DNA from 3 places in the Paenarthrobacter sp. NPDC089322 genome. Region 1 is predicted to be linked to each of the others. Evidence: riboswitches for the same ligand, from Rfam matches in the RefSeq annotation. Region 1 holds a riboswitch; each other region holds the start of a gene.
The links. A riboswitch is a leader RNA that binds a small molecule or an ion and turns the genes downstream of it on or off. The one in region 1 is predicted to bind thiamine pyrophosphate.
Positions count from the first base shown of each region.

Region 1 (3,268 bases):
GGATGGGAACCGTTGTATGAGGAAATCGCCGGGTACCTGCAGGAGACCGGTGCCCTTCGCCGCGTGGCAGCGGGCGGGCACCGGCCCCAGGATTCCGTCGACGGAGACAGGACCATCAGGTCCTTCATTGCCGACGTCGGGCGATCAATGTCAGCTAAGGCTTCCTGAATCGCGCTGTCCTGCCTGATTCCGCCCCGGTTCGTTCAGGCCGGTTACACCCTGCTGCGTGGTTACCGGCATCCGGAGCTCCGGCAAGTAGACCTTTCCGCCCGACGCCAGGAATTCCTCACTCTTTTCACGCATGCCGTTGTACATTCCGGCGATCGCGGCCTGTGCTTCGGCTGAGCCGTACTCGTCCCGGATGTCCTGGCTAATGCGCATGGAGCAGAATTTGGGTCCGCACATGGAGCAGAAGTGCGCGGTCTTTGCCGGTTCGGCGGGCAGGGTTTCGTCGTGGAAGGCTTCCGCGGTCACCGGGTCAAGGGAGAGCGCGAACTGGTCACGCCATCGGAATTCGAACCTGGCTTTGGAGAGTGCGTCGTCGCGTTCGTGCGCCCCCGGGTGGCCCTTGGCGAGGTCGGCTGCGTGCGCCGCGATCTTGTAGGTGATCACGCCTGTTTTTACGTCGTCCTTGTTCGGCAGGCCAAGGTGTTCTTTCGGTGTCACGTAACAGAGCATGGCGGTGCCGTAGCGTGCGATTTCCGTGGCGCCAATGGCCGAGGTGATGTGGTCGTAGCCGGGAGCAACGTCCGTGACCAACGGGCCCAGGGTGTAGAAGGGGGCACCCTTGCAGAGTTCCTGTTGACGCTCCACGTTTTCGCGGACGAGGTGGAACGGAATGTGCCCCGGCCCTTCAACCATGACCTGCACGTCGAACTCCCATGCCCGCTGCGTCAGCTCGGCGAGCGTGTCCAGCTCCGCGAACTGGGCGGCATCGTTGGCATCGGCCGTGGCGCCCGGACGCAGGCCGTCTCCGAGTGAGAAGGCGACATCGTACTTCGCGAAGATCTCGCAGAGTTCGTCAAAATGCGTGTAGAGGAAGTTTTCCTCGTGATGGGCAAGGCACCATCCCGCCATGATCGAACCGCCCCGGGAGACGATCCCTGTCACACGGTTGGCGGTCAGCGGCACGTACCTGAGCAGGACACCGGCGTGGATGGTCATATAGTCCACGCCTTGTTCACATTGCTCGATCACGGTGTCCCGGAAGATCTCCCAGGTCAGCTTGTTGGCCTCACCATTGACCTTCTCCAATGCCTGGTAGATAGGCACCGTGCCGATCGGGACGGGGGAGTTGCGGATGATCCACTCCCGCGTGGTGTGGATGTCGTCGCCGGTGGAGAGGTCCATGACGGTGTCAGCACCCCACTGCGTTGCCCACTGCAGCTTGTCCACTTCCTCGGCGATGGAGCTTGTGACGGCCGAGTTCCCGATGTTGGCGTTGATCTTCACCAGGAATGCCTTGCCGATGATCATCGGTTCGGATTCGGGGTGGTTGATGTTGCTGGGGATGATTGCACGTCCGGCGGCCACCTCGCTTCGGACCAGTTCCACGTCGCAGTTTTCCCGAAGGGCCACGAACTGCATCTCGGGGGTCACAATGCCCTTCTTCGCGTAGTGCATCTGCGTGACGGTCCTGCCTTCGACGGCGCGGCGGGGCACCGGCTGCGTGCCCTTCCACTCCGCAGAGGCTGCTCCCCGGCGGACGGCGGACTTACCGTCGTCGAGCAGGTTCCGTTCCCTGCCCGAATAGGCCTCTGTGTCCCCGCGGGCTTCAATCCAGGCCGCGCGGAACGGTTCGAGGCCCATGACCGGGTCGCTGCCCGGCCCCGCTGTTCTGTAGACCTGCAACGGCGCGTTGGCTTGGCCGTTGGGCGAGGGCTCCAGCGCGATTTCCGTGACGGGGACGCGTATGCCCGTCTCGCGGTCCTCCACGTACGCCAGCGAATGCGATTTCAAGGATTGGGTAACAGCCTGGTACCCGGAAGGGTTTGCCGTGTTTTGGGCAGGGCTGTGCTGTGTTTCTGTGGTGCTCAAGGATACTCACTTCCTTCGCCGGCATTACCCGGACAGGTTCAACGGTCGCAGACTGCATCAGTCCGATCTCAGCCCCTGCAGGGGCCCCCGTGTGGTCGTAGACGAAGCTACCACAGCTGCCCGCGGGCTCCCAGTCATACAGGCGCGGCGGGGTCCCGGCGCTAGGATTTTTTCCGTGGCAAACATCATCGAGTTCAGCGGGCCCGTGCTCGTGTCGGCGGACCGGGAGCTGCGTGGCCTATGGTCCGTCGACGGAACCCTGACCTTTGAGCGACCAACAGCCACCCCGGACACCGTGGTGGATGGCTGGGTCCTTCCCGGCTTTGTTGATGCCCATTGCCATGTGGGACTCGGTGTAGGCGGGGCAGTGGACGAGCAGACGGCTCTCGCCCAGGCCCGGGCCGACCTCCAAGCCGGGACATTGCTGATCAGGGATGCGGGGTCGCCCAGCGACACGCGCTGGATCCAGCAGCGTTCCGACTTGCCCCGGCTCATTCGCTCGGGTCGCCATATTGCCCGGAGCAAGCGCTACCTCCGCGGCCTTGGCCATGAGATTGGCCCGGAGGAGCTCGTGGAGACCGTCCGGAAGGAAGCCCGCGACGGCGACGGCTGGGTCAAGCTCGTCGGCGACTGGATCGACCGCGATGCCGGTGACCTTGCGCCCTCCTTTCCGAAGAACCTCGTCAAGGATGCAGTCTCCGCCGCCCACGACGAAGGCGCCCGCGTTACGGCCCACTGCTTCGCCGAGGACACGATCGACGACATGCTCGACGCCGGAATCGATTGCATCGAGCACGCCACAGGCCTCTTGCCACGGCACATTCCCCGGCTCGTGGAGGAATCGGTGCCGATCGTTCCCACGCTCATCAACATCGCGACTTTCCCGGACATCGCTGCCCAGGCCCAACCGAAGTTCCCTGGCTACGCCTCCCACATGCTGCGCTTATGGGAGCGCCGGCGTGAGCGGGTTGTGGAGGCTTTCGAAGCCGGTGTCACCATCTACGCAGGGACGGATGCGGGGAGCGTCATTGCGCATGGCAGGATCGCTGATGAGCTCAAGGAACTGCACGACGCCGGCCTGCCGCCGGGCGCTGTCCTGGACGCTGCTGCGTGGCGGGCCCGCGCCTGGCTGGGAGCCGACGGCATCAGCGAGGGTGCGAGTGCCGACGTCGTGGTTTGCTCAGAGGATCCCCGACTGGAACTGGAGACCGTGGGCAGGCTCAAGCATGTG
Region 1 is NZ_JBFBGW010000003.1:348,548-351,815, forward strand. Features, by position in the region: gene AB0N65_RS05560 (alpha/beta hydrolase) at 1-168, shown strand, start outside; gene thiC (phosphomethylpyrimidine synthase ThiC) at 151-2,037, opposite strand; TPP riboswitch at 2,031-2,138, opposite strand; gene AB0N65_RS05570 (amidohydrolase family protein) at 2,213-3,268, shown strand, end outside.

Region 2 (3,268 bases), on a different contig from region 1:
AAGGTGGCGCCCGTCTTGTCGAGGCAACGGCGCACGGCGTCGCGGACCTCCAGCACGCCCGCGGGGTCCAGGTTGGCGGTGGGTTCATCCAGCAGGATCAGCCCCGGACGCATCGCCAGGATGCCGGCCAACGCGAGGCGCTGCTTCTGCCCGCCGGAGAGTGCCGCCGTCGGGTGGTCCAACGCCAAACCGCGGCCGGAAGCGGTACGCAACCCGACGTCGTCGAGCGCTTCATGGACACGTGCCCAGATGTCCTCCCGGGGCACGGCCAGGTTCTCCGCGCCGAAGGCGACGTCATCCCCCACGCGTGAGAGGACCACCTGGGTTTCCGGGTCCTGCTGCATCAGCCCGGCGCGGCCACGCTGCTCCCGGGGAGGAGCGCCGTCGATCAGGAGCGAGCCCGTCTCGTCCGAGTCGTCCTCTTCGTCACCCAGCACCCCGGCGAGGGCATGAAGCAACGTCGACTTGCCCGCGCCAGAGGGTCCCAGCAGCAGCACGCGCTCACCGGGCTCGATCCGTAAGTCAAGGCCCTGGATCGCCGGCATGGAACGGCCGGCATGCCGCCATCCCCACCCTTCGGCGGTGATGGCGGCAGGCCGGACGCCGTTTTGCGTGGAGGACATCAGTTGAAGACGGGCTCCGAAGCGGCCTTGCGGGACGCGAAGGCGCTCAGCACACCGGTCTTGGCGAGGCCACGCGTGGCCACCCAGGACAACGCGCCGGCGATGATGGCTCCGGAGATCGTGGTGAACGCGATGTAAGCCAGCTTGTCCACGGCTTCGTAGGCGATGTTCCAGCCCCACGGCATGAAGGAATCGTTGAGGCCGCAGAAGAGACCCGCGCCGGCTCCCGCGAGCAGGGCAGTGGAGAGGTTGAACTTCTTGTAGCGGAAGGCGGCGAAAACGAGTTCAGCGCCCAAGCCCTGGAGAAGGCCCGAGATCAGGACCGTTGTGCCGTACTGGGAACCCATGATGAGTTCACCGGTAGCGGCCACGGTCTCGCAGAACAACGCCGCTCCCGGCTTGCGGATAATGAGCATCCCCAGGACCGCGGGGATCATCCAACCACCGGCGATCAAACCGGTCAGGGGCGGGTAGGCCGCGTTCATGGGAATGGATACGATCGCGGCGCCCTGGGACCATGCCCAGAAGATCACGCCGCCTGCGATGGCAATCAAAGCTGCCACCACGATGTCTACAACACGCCAGGTGTAACTGGTCTTCTTCACGCTTGCCGTGGTCATTTCTGCCTCCTGAGGTTACAGGAGGGGAAAGTGCTCCCCGGAAATCCCGGCCGGCATGCGCCACCCGGTTCCGGACACTCTGAGAAGCTCGACTCCCTTGCGCCGGTACTAACCGGATCAGGTTCGAGGGTCTGCGGCTGTCCGCACTCTCAGCGCCCTCGCGTCACCTGCATGCCTGCAGGATTCGACGGCGGCGCTCCCCTGTCGTTATCAATCCGCCCTTATGGGCGTGGTTCAGTTTACACCCGGAGGGCTTTTCGGAGTCATGGGATCGGTCATATTCCCGTTGCGAGGCCAACTCCGCGCGCCTCGCCCGCGTTGTGGCACGCACACCAGGCCCCACAACACACCTGCGAGAATGTCTCCATGACTTCCGGTTCCGACGTTCCAGTAGCCGAGCCCCGACTCGCAGCTAGTGTGATCCTGCTCCGCGATGCACCGCGTGGACTTGAAGCGTTCGTCCAGCACCGGGTGTCCACCATGGACTTCGCCGCCGGCATGGTGGTCTTCCCCGGAGGACGAGTGGATGCCGCAGACAGTGAAGGCTGGGACTTCCCCGGTGGCCTGCTCGAGCAACACGGCGCGGCTTGGCACCTCACGTCCATTGCTGTGGAACCAGACCGGTTGCATGTCCAGGCAGGCACGGTATTGAAAGCGGCCTTGAGGGAGGTTTCCGAGGAGGCCGGACTCAACCTTGACGCTGCTGAGCTTCGCCCCTGGGCCAACTGGATCACACCCGTGGACATGCCCAAGCGCTTTGACACCTACTTCTATGTTGCCAGGCCTTCTCCTGGTGCCGAGCCACAGCATCAGACAACTGAAGCCTGGCAGTCCCTATGGATGCCCGTGCAAGACATCCTCGCCGCAGAGGCAGAAGGAAAGCTGCAACTGATGCCGCCCACGTACTACCTGCTCAAAGAAATCGCTGAGTTTCCTACTGTGAGTGCCGTATGGTCGGCTGACCACGACGTTGTCCCCGTCCTGGCACCCCGGGGTTCTCTGGCGGCGTTCCTCAAAGAGCGGGGAAACCGCAACTGACGCCACCCTCCAACAACGCCAAGCTGAGGGGATGTGAGGCTAGGCTGGTGGCATGAACTTCCTCTTGAAGCTGCTAGGTGCCGGCGTGAGCCTGGGAGCCGGATTTGTCGGCACCAAATTGGTCAACATCGGTTGGGAAAAAGTCACCGGCAACAAACCGCCCAAGGGTCACGACGACCTGGAGACAAGCCTGCGCTCGGCATTGACGTTCGCGCTGATCTCGGCTTTCGTCAGCACGCTGATCCAGGTCCTCTCAAGTCGAAGCACACAGCGGGCCATCGCCCGCTTCGCGAAGACGCACGACATCGTCTGACCGCCGCCCCGCCGGACTGCAACGACCCGCCGCACCGCACCGACCCCGCCGGAGCGCGGCCCCACCGTGCGGAACCGACCACTCAGAGGGCCGAACCGCAAAAGTCAGCGGCCGCCGTCGAGCGTGTTGTTCCCCGGCTGTTCGCCTGCTGCCCGCTGGACTACGGCTTCCAGCTCGTCCTTGGTGAGGAGCTCGCGGTGTCCGTGCTTGGTCCGGTAGGCGGAACGGCCCACCATATGCGCGGACACGGGCGCCGTCAGCAGCTGGAAGATCCACGCCACCAGCAACACCGGCCATACCCACCAGGTGCGCATCTGGAGACCTATGGCGGCGAGCATCAGGAACAGCCCGAGGACCTGCGGCTTGGTGGCTGCGTGCATGCGGCTCATGAGGTCCGGGAAGCGCAGCAATCCGATGGCTGCGCCGAGGGACATCAGGGCGCCGACCACCAGGAAGACAGCGGTTACTGCATCGATGACGGCGTCCACACCGGTGGTTTCAGGACTCATTGCTCTGTTCCCTCCTTTCGGCAACAAAGCGGGCCACTGTCACCGAACCGATGAAGCCGATGACGGCCAGGGCCACGAGCAGCATGAGGTTGTTGAGGTGTCGATTCAGGGCCATGTCGATCGCCAGGGCTGCCCCCACGATCGCCAGCAGGACGTCGGAAGCAA
Region 2 is NZ_JBFBGW010000014.1:47,120-50,387, forward strand. Features, by position in the region: gene AB0N65_RS14215 (ABC transporter ATP-binding protein) at 1-623, opposite strand, end outside; gene AB0N65_RS14220 (ECF transporter S component) at 623-1,243, opposite strand; TPP riboswitch at 1,320-1,456, opposite strand; gene AB0N65_RS14225 (NUDIX domain-containing protein) at 1,610-2,281, shown strand; gene AB0N65_RS14230 (DUF4235 domain-containing protein) at 2,334-2,594, shown strand; gene mnhG (monovalent cation/H(+) antiporter subunit G) at 2,699-3,103, opposite strand; gene AB0N65_RS14240 (monovalent cation/H+ antiporter complex subunit F) at 3,093-3,268, opposite strand, start outside.
Region 2: another riboswitch for thiamine pyrophosphate. It lies ahead of AB0N65_RS14220 (ECF transporter S component); the one in region 1 lies ahead of thiC (phosphomethylpyrimidine synthase ThiC).

Region 3 (3,268 bases), on a different contig from region 1:
CTTACTAAATTTGCGTGCGGAACCTTGAACCGGAATTCGGGCCTGATTCGCGCTGTGCCTCAACGCCGTGGACTTCGGATCGAAGCCCGCGAGTCATCCCATGAACAATTCCAAGGGGCATAACCCAAGTGTTGGCGTAAGCACCGAAGATCAAGATTACGCTAGTTTGACCTTCAGCTGCAAATGAGGCCGGGCCTGGAGGCCGCCAAGTGACGTTTGTCACCAGCTTGAAAGGGGCTCGCCCGGCACCGTGCCCCTACAGCTTACAGCGCCCGGACCCGCATGACGGGATCTGCGAAACGACGCGCGGCAACGGACAACGGAACGGGCAATGCTTCCTTCGAGCCTGAACCTCAGGCGTACAACCTGGGTGCGTCAAAGAAGGCTGTTTCGTAACGGCAGGATTGCGCGAAGGCCTCCACCATCGCAGCGCGCTCGGCGCCGGAAGCCATGCGTGCAGCGACGTCCGTGAAGTCGATGGCTTTCCTGGTTGCCGCGGCAAAGTCCTCGTCGGCGTAGGTCTTGAGCCACTCGGCATACGGGTGGTCGCTGGACGCGCCGGCAGCCACATAGGCTGCGTGGAGTTCCTGGCCTACCTCTGCGTACAACCAGTAGCACGGCAGGATCGCTGCCAGCAGTACCGCGTAACTGCCCGCGGCCGACGATGCCACGAGATGATCAACATACGACTTGGTGACCGGTCCTGTCCGGGTGGAAGCCTGGCGGGTACTCAGCCAGTTCCTGTGCAGTTCCGACTCCACTTCCAGGCATTGCTGTGACGACCGTGCCCAGAACAACTGCTCTTCCTCCGTCGGGGCAAGTGCTGCAGCCCTCGCCAGGACCCTCGAATAGCCGTTGAGGTAGATGGCGTCCTGGGCAAGATAGTAGTTGAACCCGCTTTCCGGAAGAGCGCCCGACTGCAGTCCTTGAATAAAGGGCAGGCCGTAGATGGCCTCCAGTTCCGGCGTCGCTTCCTGCCACAGCCGCGCCGCGAAGTCGCCGGGCCGCAAGGTGTCGGTGAGGTGGTGGAAGTGATTGATCGGTCCGCTGCCGCTGCCGACTTCCAGCCGGTCCGCCGTCGTGAGGGCCTGCAGCAGCCATGGCTTCACCTCGCGCAAGGAAGCTTCCCAGTCACCTGTCCGGGCTTGGACCGTAGCCAGCGCGGAAGAGAGCGAGCAACCGGTACCGTGGCTGTTGACCGTCGCCACGCGGGGACCGGCCACCTCTATCACGTCCTGCCGCAAGAGTCCGCTTGTATTGATCAAGGCATCAGGGCATTCGCCGCCTGCAAGATGTCCTCCCTTCACCAAAACCGTGGTGCCGCATTCAGCTGCGAGCCGTTTCCCCTGGTCGAGCGCCGAGGCCCAGTCTCCGGCCTCGGACTCCCCGAGCAGCATGGCCAATTCGGGAAGGTTGGGAGTGATCAGGTCAGCCAACGGCAGGAGCGTCCGCAATGCGGCCTCGGCAGATTCCCGCAGGAGGCGGTCGCCGCTGGTGGCCACCATCACCGGGTCAACAACCACGACGGCGGGACGTACCTCTTCGAGCCAGGTGCGGACTTCGTGGACAACAGCCGCGTCACCCAGCATCCCGATCTTGACGGCATCGATGGCGACGTCGCTGCTGATGGCAAGCAATTGCTGACGAAGGAACTCCACGGGTGGCACGTGCACCGCGGTGACACCCAGGGTGTTCTGCGCCGTGAGCGCCGTGATCGCCGCCATGCCATAGCCGCCATGGGCAGCGATGCTCTTGAGATCCGCCTGGATGCCGGCGCCGCCCGAGGGATCAGAGCCGGCAATGCTGAGCACCCGGGGATGGGGCCGGCCCACGGCAGCCAGGGGGTAGACAGGAGAAAACGACGATGAAGTCATCAGGACATCCCTTCGCCGGTGCTAACCGGACAGGTTCAACGGGTCTGGATCTCAGCCCGGCCCTTCGCCCGGCACCCCGTGTCAACCTCCAAGCCTAGCCGGGAAGCAATGGCGCCCTGCAACCCATACACCGTTCGGGTCCGGATGTGACCGGCGGCAAATCGGCCGGAGCCGCCTCCCGGCTTGTCCGCACGGCAAAAGGCCCCGCGTTCGCCGCAGTGAGCGGTGAACGCGGGGCCCTTCTGTTCTGGCTCCCATGCCACACGTGCGCTTCTTAGCCACGTGCTTAATTTCCGGGCTAGAGTTCGGAAGCGGGTACTCCGACCCCGAGGATGATGGGCTCTTCCGCCACAGTCTTCTTGACGGGTTCCCCGGGGGCCTTGGCCTCGTGCGATGACCCACCCGCCGCGGAGGCTGCTACCTCGTGGTGCTCAACGCTCGTCTCGTTGGCGGCGCCCTGTGCCCTGCTCGCGCTTCGGTTCCTGCGTCCGCGGCGCCCCCGGGACGGCGATGCGGCCTCGGACCCGGCAGGACGAGAAGCCTCTTCCTCCGGGGCGGGTGCGCCGAGGTGCGAGAATGCTTCGGCCAGAAGATCCAGGCTCATGGCCGGCTTGCTCGCTGCGGGCTCTTCGTGGTGCTCAACGAACGGCAGGGCAACCTCTTCCCCGCCAAAGCGAAGGACGGGAGTGGTCCGCCCTTGCCGGGTGGCGCCTGCCTCATGGGAGTCAGGAGTGTCCGCTCCGCCCGCCTCGGACGATGATTTAGCACTGCCTGTGGTTGCACCAGCGGCATCGGCGTGCTGCTGGCCGGCCGCAGCGCGTGCTTGCTCCTCCGCGCGATGAATCTCGTCGTCGTGCAGGTGGGCCGCATGCGCCGCAGCGGCGATGGTTGCCAAAGCGGCCCTGGTTGCTTCGGCTTTGGCCTGGCGAACCGGGTCAACGGCCTCAACGCTTGCCGTAGGTGCCGGCGGAGCGGAAGAGGTGTGGACCGGCGTCGAAGACTCTGCGGGGCCCTGTCCGCCACCCTTGCCGCGGCGACGCTTGCGTTCCGTCCGGCCTGCGGGTTGTTGAGGTTCCGCATGCGGACGGTGGTGCTCGGCGGCCACGGTGTTTGCGCGGCGGTGTTCCACGGGTTCGTCATGGGTTACGACGCCACGGCCGGCACAGTGCTCGCACTGCTCCCCGAACACCTCAAGCAGGCCGGTGCCCATACGCTTTCGCGTCATCTGGACGAGGCCCAGCGATGTCACTTCCGCCACCTGGTGCTTGGTGCGGTCACGGCCGAGGCACTCCACCAAGCGCCGAAGCACCAGGTCCCGGTTGGACTCCAGGACCATGTCGATGAAGTCGATCACGATGATGCCGCCGATGTCGCGCAGCCGCAGCTGGCGAACC
Region 3 is NZ_JBFBGW010000002.1:353,658-356,925, forward strand. Features, by position in the region: gene thiD (bifunctional hydroxymethylpyrimidine kinase/phosphomethylpyrimidine kinase) at 354-1,874, opposite strand; TPP riboswitch at 1,865-1,963, opposite strand; gene AB0N65_RS03710 (Rne/Rng family ribonuclease) at 2,173-3,268, opposite strand, start outside.
Region 3: another riboswitch for thiamine pyrophosphate. It lies ahead of thiD (bifunctional hydroxymethylpyrimidine kinase/phosphomethylpyrimidine kinase); the one in region 1 lies ahead of thiC (phosphomethylpyrimidine synthase ThiC).